3 regions of the Bacillus sp. 11C genome follow, and region 2 is predicted to be linked to each of the others. Evidence: predicted binding sites of a transcription regulator. Region 2 holds the regulator's gene; each other region holds the start of a gene.
The links. Region 2 encodes LexA, which represses DNA repair genes until DNA is damaged. Its sites were predicted from a motif close to CGAACATATGTTCG; they were not measured.

Region 1: a site for LexA is predicted at 1,943-1,956, ahead of ruvA (Holliday junction branch migration protein RuvA). Genes of this name have one in related genera too.
Region 3: a site for LexA is predicted at 1,773-1,786, ahead of dinB (damage-inducible protein DinB). Genes of this name have one in related genera too.

What each region holds. Positions count from the first base shown of each region.
Region 1 covers NZ_JBUPVZ010000006.1:200,168-204,456, forward strand. Annotated here, with positions in the region: gene ACY3LV_RS11140 (MFS transporter) at 15-1,322, shown strand; gene bofC (sporulation cell-cell signaling protein BofC) at 1,370-1,882, shown strand; gene ruvA (Holliday junction branch migration protein RuvA) at 2,021-2,626, shown strand; gene ruvB (Holliday junction branch migration DNA helicase RuvB) at 2,637-3,641, shown strand; gene ACY3LV_RS11160 (DUF2905 domain-containing protein) at 3,634-3,834, shown strand; gene queA (tRNA preQ1(34) S-adenosylmethionine ribosyltransferase-isomerase QueA) at 3,864-4,289, shown strand, end outside.
Region 2 covers NZ_JBUPVZ010000014.1:99,874-104,162, reverse strand. Annotated here, with positions in the region: gene ACY3LV_RS17345 (YndM family protein) at 1-228, opposite strand, end outside; gene fosM (FosM family fosfomycin resistance protein) at 406-828, shown strand; gene ACY3LV_RS17335 (hypothetical protein) at 912-1,334, shown strand; gene lexA (transcriptional repressor LexA) at 1,718-2,335, opposite strand; gene yneA (cell division suppressor protein YneA) at 2,485-2,802, shown strand; gene ACY3LV_RS17320 (YneB family resolvase-like protein) at 2,821-3,474, shown strand; gene ACY3LV_RS17315 (DUF896 domain-containing protein) at 3,538-3,771, shown strand; gene tkt (transketolase) at 3,939-4,289, shown strand, end outside.
Region 3 covers NZ_JBUPVZ010000024.1:6,102-10,390, reverse strand. Annotated here, with positions in the region: gene ACY3LV_RS20360 (MMPL family transporter) at 1-1,205, opposite strand, end outside; gene ACY3LV_RS20355 (MarR family transcriptional regulator) at 1,202-1,660, opposite strand; gene dinB (damage-inducible protein DinB) at 1,826-2,344, shown strand; gene ACY3LV_RS20345 (amino acid permease) at 2,516-3,892, shown strand; gene vmlR (ABC-F type ribosomal protection protein VmlR) at 4,223-4,289, shown strand, end outside.

The DNA.
Region 1 (4,289 bases), on a different contig from region 2:
TAGGCGGTGGAGAAATGGATCCAGCACAAGATAAAGGAAATTTTTTGAACAAAATCGGAATTCCTTCTCACATGATTTGGGGTTATATTGGCGTTGTTATCTTTATGGTTGGAGACGGACTCGAACAAGGCTGGCTGTCTCCTTTTCTCGTTGAACATGGTCTCAGCATGCAGCAATCCGCATTGTTATTTACCATGTACGGCATTGCTGTCACCATCTCGGCTTGGCTTTCAGGCACGTTTGTCCAAACTTGGGGGCCGAGAAAAACGATGATTGTCGGCTTGCTTGCATTTATCCTCGGTTCGGCCGCTTTTATCGGCTGGGCAATTCCTCATATGCATTATCCGGCTCTCCTGGGCAGCTATGCACTTAGAGGCTTGGGATATCCGCTGTTTGCATACTCTTTTCTCGTGTGGGTGTCATACAGCACTTCTCATCATATTCTCGGAAAAGCCGTCGGCTGGTTTTGGTTTATGTTTACGTGCGGCTTAAATGTGCTCGGTCCGTTCTATTCCAGTTATGCGGTTCCGGCCTTTGGAGAAATCAATACGCTTTGGAGCGCTTTGCTGTTTGTCGCGGCAGGGGGATTCCTCGCCCTATTTTTAAACAAAGATCAATTCACACCGGTACAACAACAAGATCAGCCGAAATGGAAAGAACTATCGAAGGCATTTACAATTATGTTTGAAAACCCTAAAGTCGGCATCGGCGGTGTGGTCAAGACAATTAATGCCATAGGACAATTTGGATTTGCGATTTTTCTCCCAACTTATTTAGCGCGTTACGGGTATTCCGTTTCAGAATGGCTGCAAATATGGGGAACGCTGTTTTTCGTGAATATTGTGTTTAATATCATTTTCGGTGCAGTCGGAGATAAACTTGGCTGGCGCAATACCGTGATGTGGTTTGGCGGTGTCGGGTGCGGTGTTTTTACGCTGGCGCTTTATTACACGCCTCAGTTGATCGGGCATCAGTATTGGGTGCTGCTGATTATCGCCTGCTGCTACGGTGCAGCATTGGCCGGCTACGTGCCATTGAGCGCGCTTTTGCCGACACTTGCACCTGATAATAAAGGCGCTGCCATGTCAGTCTTGAACTTAGGGTCCGGTTTATGTGCGTTTATCGCGCCGGGCATCGTCAGTCTTTTCATTGGACCGCTCGGTGCAGGCGGTGTCATTTGGATCTTTGCGGCATTGTATTTTTTCAGCGCTTTTCTGACACAATTTTTAACGATTTCTGAGCAAAACGCTGATATGTATACGGAGGAAAGGCTTGTCACGGAAAACATGCAAACAAATTTCGAGAAAACGGTTAAGCAGTAGCCTCTTTGGTCAAACTAGCCATAAACGTGTGCAAAGAGGTGTAGAGGGTGAAACGATTCAGCACGGCGTATCTTTTGCTGGGCATTCTTTGCTCAGCCGCAGCATTTCTATTAGGTGCTCCTCCCCACGCGCTAGGGGCGGAAGTGGAGCACTATGAACCGCTGCAGGTGCATGTGCAGCTTGAAAAAGTGTATTTGGACGGAGATGTCAGCATTGAGCATAAGCGTGAAAAAGTGCTTTCTATGGATGAGTTTTGGGCAGCTTATACCGGCTGGACGCTTGTCGAACAAAGTAAGGGATATGTGCTCTTCCGAAAGCAAATGGACGATATTTCTCCGCTCAGCAAGGTCAACGGATATATCGGTGTATCGGATAATGGCGTGATATCCACTTTTCATGGGCGGCCTGAGTCAGCTTCCGAACCGATTCAGTCTTTTTTTCAAATTGATTTAGAAAGGCTGGAAAGCCATATGCAAAAAAATCTGCTGAAAGGCATTCCATTTCGGACAAAAGCGGAGTTTGAGGACGTCATAGAACATATGAAGACATACAGCGGGTGACGTCCGCTGATTGAAGACATGTATTCATGTCTTTTTTTTCGTGGGAGAATGAGAGAGAAGCGAACGTATGTTAACTTTTCTATAAGACTTTGGCTGTTTTTATGGTACAATGAAGAACAGTCAAAGAGGTGAATTTGCGTGATTGAATTTGTTAAAGGGACGATTGATTATGTATCTCCCCAATATATTGTGATAGAGAACGGCGGCATTGGCTATCAGATTTTCACGCCGAATCCGTTTATATATAAGGAGAGAAACCAAGAAACGATTTTTACGTACCACCATATCAGAGAGGATGCTTTTTCGCTCTACGGTTTTTCAACAAGGGAGGAGAAGGCGCTCTTTACAAAGCTGTTAAACGTGACCGGAATCGGTCCAAAAGGGGCTCTCGCTATTTTAGGCTCAGGTGATCCGGGAGCGGTTATCCAAGCAATTGAAAATGAGGATGAAGCCTTTTTGGTCAAGTTTCCTGGTGTAGGAAAGAAAACTGCGCGCCAGATTATTCTTGATTTAAAAGGAAAGCTCGCTGATGTTGTGCCTGAAATGATTGGAAATCTGTTTAATCATGAAGAAAGGCTTGAAAAGCAAACAGCAGAAACCGCTCTCGAAGAAGCGCTTGAGGCTCTCAGGGTTCTAGGATATGCTGAAAAAGAAATCAAAAAGGTGCTTCCTCACTTAAAAGAAGAAATAGGGCTGACAACAGACCAATATGTGAAAAAAGCATTACAAAAACTATTGAAGTAAGGTGATGTTCATGGATGAACGGCTCGTCTCAAGTGAAGCAGACAACCATGAATCAGTGATAGAGCAAAGTTTGAGGCCGCAAAATCTGGCGCAGTATATCGGACAGCATAAGGTGAAAGAAAATTTGCGTGTGTTTATAGATGCGGCGAAAATGAGACAGGAGACGCTGGATCATGTTCTTCTGTACGGGCCGCCCGGACTCGGGAAAACCACGCTTGCTTCCATCGTTGCCAATGAAATGGGAGTGGAATTGCGGACGACATCAGGGCCCGCGATTGAAAGACCTGGTGATTTGGCTGCCATATTAACGGCGCTGGAACCGGGTGATGTATTATTTATTGATGAAATACATAGACTGCACAGATCGATAGAAGAGGTGCTGTATCCGGCGATGGAGGACTTTTGTCTGGATATTGTGATTGGAAAAGGCCCCTCTGCCCGCTCGGTTCGGCTCGACTTGCCGCCTTTTACGCTGGTAGGCGCAACGACGAGGGTAGGGCTTTTGACGGCGCCGTTAAGAGATCGGTTCGGCGTGATGTCGCGCCTTGAGTACTATACGCAAGAAGAGCTGGCCGATATCGTCACAAGAACCGCTGATGTATTCGAGGTTGAAATTGATAATCCGTCAGCTCTTGAAATTGCGAGGAGATCGAGAGGTACGCCCCGCGTAGCGAACCGCCTGCTGAGGAGGGTCCGCGATTTCGCCCAGGTGCTGGGTGACAGCCGGATCACGGAAGAGATTTCGCAGGATGCGCTGGAGCGGCTCCAGGTTGACCGCCTCGGTTTGGATCATATTGATCACAAGCTGCTGATGGGTATGATCGAAAAGTTTAATGGCGGCCCGGTGGGTCTTGACACCATTTCAGCCACTATCGGTGAAGAACCTCATACGATTGAAGACGTATACGAACCGTATCTGCTGCAAATCGGTTTTATCCAAAGAACGCCGCGTGGAAGGATCGTGACACCGGCCGTGTATCATCATTTCCAAATGGAGGCTCCACGATATGATTGAATTCCCTAAGATCATTATGATTCTTGGTGCTGTTTTGCTTATCATCGGAGCAGTATTGCATTTTGTCGGCAAGATGCCGGGAGATATTTTTGTGAAAAAGGGAAATGTCACGTTTTTCTTCCCGGTTGTCACTTGTATTATCATAAGTGTGGTATTATCAATTTTGCTTAATCTTTTCGGCAGAATGAAATAACAAAAGACTAGAATAAAGGTGAAATCATCATGAAAGTCGATTTATTTGATTTTGAACTACCGGAACGTTTAATTGCACAAGTGCCGTTGGAGCAGCGTGATGCTTCAAGGCTGATGGTGCTTGATAAACATACAGGAGAGCTGACTGACAGCTCGTTTAAACACATTATCAGCTTCTTTAAAGAAGGAGATTGTCTTGTGCTGAACAATACCCGTGTGCTGCCTGCGCGGTTATTCGGAACAAAAGAGGATACCGGCGCGAAAGTGGAACTGCTTTTGCTGAAACAAGAAGCTGGTGACAAGTGGGAAACGCTTGTCAAACCGGCGAAACGGGTGAAAAAAGGAACCGTAGTGACGTTTGGAGACGGAAGGTTAAAGGCAGTCTGCACGGAAGAGCTTGAGCATGGCGGCAGAAAAGTGGAATTTCACTATGAAGGCATTTTCTACGAGGTGCTG
Region 2 (4,289 bases):
AAAGACCCAAATCATAACGAATGAAAGTCCAAAGTCAGCCAATGAAGCTATAATATTGTTTGTTCTCGGAAGGACGAGCATGTCACCGGAAAGGTATGAGACAAAACCTAAGAAAAGTGCAATAAACATCACACTTAGAAAGGATGCGTAGTAGACCCTGTCCAATATTACATATAAAAGGGCGAGAGTGAAAGCAATCTTTGAAGAAAGTGCAATGAGATGTTTCATTTGATCACCTAAGTTGTTATTTTTAAGGAAAATCCTTTTCTTAATCGTTATCTTTGTTACAGTCATTATTTTAAACAATTCGATTTTGTTTACACTGGTATTTTTTTCTTGTTGCATGAAACCTTCTTGGTGCAAAAACGTACATATGGTTGATCAGCTTTAGAGGGGGAATTTATTGTGGAGATAAAAGGAATCAATCATTTGTTATTTTCTGTTTCCCATTTGGACACATCAATCGATTTTTATCACAAAGTGTTTGATGCCAAGCTGCTGGTAAAAGGAAGAACAACAGCATATTTTGATTTGAATGGCATCTGGCTTGCACTTAATGAAGAGCCTGACATTCCGAGAAATGACATTAAGGCATCATATACTCATATTGCTTTTACTATTGAAGATCGTGAGTTTGAGGAAATATCAGCAAAATTGAAAAGGCTTCATGTCCATATACTGCCTGGAAGAGAACGAAATGAACGCGATCGAAAGTCTATTTATTTTACCGACCCAGACGGCCATAAATTTGAATTTCATACCGGAACCCTTCAAGACAGGCTTCGTTATTATAAACAGGAAAAAACGCATATGAAATTTTATGATTGAAACGGCCTCGAGATATCACAAAGAACATATACATAAATATGAATAAAGGTTAAAGTATGGTAAACGAGGGGGTTTGGTTGAAAATGAAGATACTGGCTTTAACGGCAGTTTTGACGTGTTTTTTTGGCATTGGCAGTACCCATGCGTCAGCATTAGGGTTTGATCACAAAACAGACTTTATTTTAAATGACAGCACAAAGTCGTTTGTTCTGGAAAATATCAGTGATGTTCCGGCAATCGAATATTTTTTAGGCTATCAGTTTACGATCTTGGGAGCCAATAGTTGTTCAGTTGAGCTTAAACTTCAACGGATGGGGCTTACGGGGCAATATTCCACGCTGAGCACGAAACAATTCAGAGGCAGTTGGTTTGATTTTAGTGCTCAGGATAAGGTTTCAATTGATCCATTTCATCGATACCGTATCTTTGCAGAAGAACATTCGGAAAACTGCACAAGTGTTCGAGTAAAAGGGAGTTATGGTATTCAATATTTTCATTTTGATTGAAGCTCACGATGATAAAGGTGAGCTGTTTTTTACATAAAATAGAACTAACTAAACTATGTACTAAATTTTTACATAAATTAATTGCCGCGCTCTCTGCATAAATCTAAACCCGTATCATTCCACGACCTAGAAATGAAACATTTTTAAGCAGGTCACGTCTAATGTTTTAAACAGACAACATTTCGATAAAAGTTTCCTGAAGGAAAAAAAATTTCTTGACTTCAACAATTGTTTGATGGATAATTATGGTGTAAACATGATGTTCTTTTCCTCCTATTCAGGCTCGTACCTAAAATTCAGGGCGAGCCTGCTTTTTTTGATACAATAAACCCCCTCTCCATAAAGGAAGAGGGGGTTATTTCATCATCTGATAGTTCAATAGATTAATGGACGGTTCTGAACACGCCAATTACTTTCCCTAGAATGCTGACATTCTGTAAGATGATAGGTTCCATCGTTGGGTTTTCAGGCTGTAAGCGAATGTGAGTATCCTCTTTATAGAAACGTTTTACCGTAGCTTCATCATCTTCTGTCATCGCAACGACAATTTCCCCGTTGTTTGCTATGTTTTGCTGTTTAACGATGACATAATCCTTATCGAAAATACCAGCGTCAATCATACTGTCTCCCATAATTTCAAGCATAAACACATGCTCGTCCGGGGGAACCATACGGTCAGGAAGCGGAAAATATTCTTCAATATTTTCTATTGCTGTAATAGGAGATCCCGCCGTGACTTTCCCGATGACCGGTACATTAACGACCTGGCTTTGCGGAATGTCTACTTCTTCATCAAGAATTTCTATCGCTCTTGGTTTTGTCGGATCTCGTCTGATCAGCCCTTTTGTTTCCAAGCGGGCCAAGTGGCCGTGGACAGTTGAACTGGACGCAAGCCCGACAGCCTCTCCGATCTCTCTTACGGAAGGCGGATATCCTTTTGATTTAACCTCTGCTTTAATAAAACGGAGGATATCAAGTTGCCTTTTTGATAGCTTCGTCATTTTTCGCACCTCAAAACGTCGATTTTAAGAAGATTATAGCATGATTTTCCTTACAGTACAAACATAGGTTCGAAAAAACAATTGACAGAAACGTTTGTTCGTATATACTGAAATTATAAAAAAGCGAACAAACATTCCTGTTGGAGGTTATGATCATGGGTAAAGAATCTATTATTTTTGTCGGTCTGTTCACAGTGATTTTGAGCGCGGTAATCCTTTTGCTGTCATATACAAGCAGCGGCCAGGAGCTTAATCAGTATGTTAAAATAGAAGTCCAGCAAGGCGATACACTTTGGTCTATAGCCGGCCAGGTAGCAGATAAAAAGAAAATAAACAAAAGTGAATTTATTGAATGGGTGGCTGATAAAAATCATCTTCAGACGTCTGATATCCAGCCGGGAGATGAATTGGTGATTCCATTGAAAAAGAAGCATCAGGATGCATATGAATTGGCAACTGTAAGATAGAGAGGAAAGATAGAAAAAATGAAAGCACTCATTTATGCCCGCGTAAGCACAAATAAAGAACAGCAGGAGACGTCATTAAAGCGGCAGGAGGAGGAGCTTACGGCCATTGCGGCCGAGAACGGCATGGAAGTCGTCAAAGTGATTTCTGAGAAAGCTAGCGGATATGAAATGGATCGGGATGGTGTATTTGGGCTGCTTGATGAGATCAAGAATTCTGGAATTGATGTCATTTTGGTTCAGGATGAAACTAGGCTCGGACGTGGAAATGCAAAAATCGCACTGCTTCATTGCATCTATAGAGAAGGTGTGAAAGTCTATACAACGGCTCACAGAGGTGAACTGGAGTTATCGGAGGCTGACTCGATGGTGCTGGAGATCGTCAGCATTGTTGAAGAGTACCAGCGGAAAATTCACAACTTGAAAATCAAGCGGGGAATGAAACGTGCAGTAAAAAACGGTTTCAAACCGCAAAAAAACCTGAAAAACCAACATGAAAACAGCGGAAAAGAAAGAATAGACGTGCCCATCTCAGAGATCGTCCGCCTAAGAGCGAATAAACTGACGTTCGCAGAAATTGCGGCTACGCTGAGAGGGTTTGGGTATGATGTATCTAAAGCGACCGTCCACCGGCGGTTTCAGGAATACATAGAGAATGACGAGACAGCCGATTGAATCAGTTGTAAAACTCTTTTTGATCTAGTACTATATAGACAAAATGCCATAAAGGAGTTTAACATGATTTCAAACGAAAAAATTGCCAGAATTAATGAACTTGCTGCCAAAGCCAAAGCTGGCGTTATGACAGAAGAAGAAAAAGCAGAACAGCAAAAGCTCCGTCAAGAGTATTTAAAAGGTTTTCGCTCTTCTATGAAAAACACATTAAAAAGTGTGAAAATCATTGATCCGGAAGGCAATGATGTTACACCAGAAAAACTAAAAAAAGAAAAAAGAAATAATAAACTTCACTAATAGAAGAGGAATACGGCAATAACGTATTCCTCTTTTGCATATACTATAGCAACACTTTCATGGGACAAATTTCAACAAGTTTCTCTCAAATTTAAGCTGAAACAGTTGAGAAAAAGTCGTCAGACATTTATGATGTAAGGGTACAACACATAAGGAAGGGGATTTTTATGGATACAATTGAAAAGAAATCAGTTGCTACCATTCGCACACTGTCAATAGACGCTATTGAAAAAGCAAATTCTGGTCACCCAGGGATGCCAATGGGGGCAGCTCCAATGGCATACACGCTGTGGACAAAATTTATGAACGTAAGTCCGGCAAACCCTGGCTGGTTTAACCGTGACCGTTTTGTTTTATCTGCTGGACACGGATCAGCACTTTTATACAGCATGCTTCATTTAAGCGGGTTTGATCTTAGCATCGAAGATCTTAAGGGATTCCGCCAGTGGGGCAGCAAAACACCTGGACATCCGGAATTCGGACATACTGCCGGTGTTGATGCGACAACAGGACCGCTT
Region 3 (4,289 bases), on a different contig from region 2:
TCTTTGATGGCCTCAAGAGCTTTTATTGATTTATAATCGCTGCTGATCTCTGCAGTCGAATCGAATGAAATCTGGTCATCATAGGTCAAAATGAACGGAAGCGTGATGATCACTGTAATGACAATAAACAGAAACGGACGCACAACCGAATGTCTGCCGAGAAACGCCCATAATTTATTATCACTGTGCGACAGCACTTTTTTAGAAGGCCAGAATAACTTTTCACCCAGTGTCACCATAAATAATGGCAGCAGTGTGTAGAGGATGATCATTAAAATTCCCACACCGACTGCGACTCCTACTGCTGATTGGAAAATCGCAAACTTCGCAAAGCCTAAGGCAGAAAACCCGATCAATACCGCAAATCCGCTGATAAATAAGGTTTTCCCTCCTGTACGATAAGCGATTAGCACCGCTTCTTTTTTGTCATGTCCATTTGCCAATTCTTCACGGAATCGGGTCAGAAGCAGTATGCAGTAATCTGTTCCGATGCCGAACAGGATGGCGACTAAGAAAGTTTGCGTAAACGTCGAGATAGGAAAATCAACATTGTACACAAGGATTCCCAATACGGATTGACTGATCAGATAAGAGAAACCGACAACCACAATCGGGATAAAAGGCGTCACAACAGAGCGGAACACGATCAGAAGTAAACCGATAATCAGGCAGACTGTGATCACTTCCGTTTTCTTGAGCCCTTCCTCTGAACTGTGAGCGAAATCCTGATTGATGAGAGATGCTCCTGTCATATATGCAGTTAAATCATTAGGAACGATTTTATACATGTCATTCGCGATTTTTTCCGCCTTTTTATCAGAACCTGTAATCGTGACAGGAATGAGAATCGTTTTCTTGTCTTTTGAGATTAATTGGTCTTTGACTTCTTTCTCCGCTGTCAAAGGGGACGTTACTTCTTCTACACCGTCGATCTTTTTGATTTTATCGATCATTGCGCGGAGCTGATCCTCTGTTTCTTTCTTCAAAGCGTGGTCTAATGTAAGAACCATACTGATCGAATTAGTGTCTTCTCCCGCTTGTTTTAAAATGGCATTTGCTTTTTCCGAAACAGCATCAGCGGGTAGCTGGGCCTGCCCTTTTTGATTGGCCAGTTCTGTTACGTTCGGAGAAAACAAACTCAATATCACGGTAAGTGCTAATATAATGGCTGCAATTGCCCACTTGAATTTGATGATTGCTCTCATTCGGCAGGATCTCCTCCTTTAAATTTGCTTTTTAGAATGGTGAATATCTCTATGATAGAGTTTAAGTGTTCCTCATCTATATCATCGATTAGCTCTTTAAGAGCGTTAAAGATGGCTGAATCTAATTTTTCCAGGATGTTTTCACCGCTGGCTGTGATGTGAATAAGCTTAGAGCGCTTATCACTTTTTGCCGGACAGTCATCCCATTCAACCAATCCTTTTTCAAGCAGCTTTTTCAGTCTGTTCGAAATCGCGCTCTTATGTACATTTTGATACATGGCCAGGCTGCCGGGAGAGGTTGGTCCTTTGACTTTTAAAATTTTTAACAGGTCCGCCTGTTCTCTGGAGATATGCTTGAAGACATCCTGATTGATTTCACGATGCACAAACTCTGTCCCCTCGAGTAATACTTCCACAAACAGGTTTATCGCCTGACATAGCTTTTGTTCATTCAACATCTTCCCCTCCTCATTATAGTTTATACCACTAAACTATATGATCAATGCCAATTAGTTTATTCCTCTAAACTATGTCTGTCAACCTATTTTATTCACAAACACTCCACAAAGAACACCTGTTCGTGTACAATGGAGTTATAAACACGAAGGGAGAAAATCCACATGCCAGATTTTCCACTACATTTTTATGAATATAACGTATGGGCTAATCAGCAAATATTCAACCGGTTAAAAGAGCTTCCAAAAGAGGTCTATCGCCAAGACATTCAAAGTGTGTTTCCGTCGATAGCCCATGTCTTGTCTCATGTTTACCTCTCCGACCTCGGCTGGATTGAAGTGTTTTGCGGCAAAAGCATGAACGATGCTCTGGCATTAGCTGAACAGCTTAAAGAACAGACAGAGACAAAAGAAATGGAGGAGATGGAAGCCCTGTTTCTGGAGTTATCCGAGCGCTACACATTATGTTTACAGCAAAACGAACAGATCGATAAACCCCTCCAGATTCAAAACCCCTCAGCCGGAATCATGGAAACGACTGTTTCCGAGCTGGTTCCTCACGTTGTTAATCACGGGACATACCACCGTGGCAATATCACAGCAATGCTGCGGCAGGCAGGATATGCATCCGCTCCGACAGATTATGGGCTCTACCTGTATTTGAAAAAAACAGAAATGGCATAAAACGACTGCGGCTCACTAAATGGAGCCGCTTTTATTATGAATTTTTTCAAAAAACATTAAAATTTCTTTTCATTTACCTTTATAGTAAAAAAGATAGAAATTTTAGTGTTATAATAATCATTAAAAACGTATTGCTGACTCAAAACAATTTTCAATGGAGGAACACACAAAGTGACAGACGATATGACGAAAGATAATATAAATCAGCAAACCTTGGAGAGAGGCTTAAAAAACAGGCACATCCAGCTCATCGCCATCGGCGGTGCTATTGGGACGGGGTTATTTCTCGGCTCAGGAAAATCAATTCATTTTGCCGGCCCGTCGATTTTATTTGCCTACTTGATCACAGGAATCATTTGCTTTTTAATTATGCGATCTCTGGGTGAACTGCTGTTATCGAATTTGAACTATCACTCTTTTGTTGATTTTGTACAAGACTATTTAGGCGATATGGCAGCCTTTATCACCGGCTGGACATACTGGTTCTGCTGGATTTCCATTGCGATGGCAGATCTGACAGCCGTCGGGCTTTACACTCAATATTGGCTCCCGGGTGTGCCGCAATGGGTGCCCGGCTTAATCGCTCTGATTGTTTTAATGATTATGAACCTGGCAACTGTCAAGCTTTTTGGAGAATTAGAATTTTGGTTTGCTTTAATTAAAGTCATTGCCATTTTGGCGCTGATCGCTATCGGTCTTGTGATGATCTTCAAAGGGTTTCCCACTAGCTCAGGAGCCTCCAGTTTCACAAATCTCTGGAGCCACGGAGGTATGTTCCCGAATGGAATGCACGGGTTTATCCTCTCGTTCCAGATGGTTGTGTTTGCCTTTGTCGGCATTGAGCTGGTCGGACTTACAGCCGGTGAAACAGAGAACCCTGAAAAAGTCATCCCTAAGGCGATCAACAATATCCCTATCCGGGTGCTGCTTTTCTATATCGGTGCTCTTCTTGTCATTATGAGCATCTATCCTTGGAATGTTATCAATCCTAGCGAAAGCCCATTCGTACAGGTATTTGTCGCGGTCGGCATCGTCGCGGCAGCAAGTATTATTAACTTTGTTGTGTTGACATCCGCTGCTTCAGCATGTAACAGCGCTGTGTTCAGTACAAGCCGTATGATCTATTCCTTGGCGAAAGATAATAATGCGCCTGAATCAATGGCGAAACTGACTCCGCGTAAAGTACCCAGAAATGCGTTGTTCTTTTCAGCTATCGTGATTTTAATCGGTGTCACGCTAAACTACATCATGCCAGAAGGCGTATTCACCCTGATCACAAGCATTTCAACCGTCTGCTTTATCTACATTTGGGGTATTACGGTCATCTGCCATATGAAATACCGGAAAACAAGACCTGAATTAGCGAAAACAAATAAGTTTAAGCTTCCGCTTTATCCGTTTTCAAACTACCTGATTCTTGCGTTTCTGGCGTTTATCATTGTTGTTTTAGCATTAGCTCAGGATACTCGAATTTCCTTATTTATCACGCCGGTTTGGTTTATTTTGCTGATTGTGGTTTATAAAGTGAGAAAAGCAAAGCATCAATAAGACTCGCAGCTCCTGCCTCAAAAATGAGAGCAGGAGTTTTTTGATGAAAAATATTCCAAATAGCCTTTGCTTTCGAATTTGAAGTTATGCTATAGTGTGTGTAATCAAAACAAGAAGGGATGATGGGTGGACAATGATTAACTAATCTTATTTTTACCGTTTGAAATCAATATTTCAAATCAGAAAAAATAGGATTAGTCTGCCCATTTTCTATATAGATGACACTGCTTTTTATGAACAATAGCTTATTTGATCATGCACAGGCGCGGCTAATCCTTCCAACACATTTGGGAGGATTTTTTGATTCTCCCTTTAAAGCGAGGGATATGAATGAAAGAGATTGTAACATTAACAAATGTCAGCTATGAAGTGATGAATCTGACTGTTTTTAAAAACG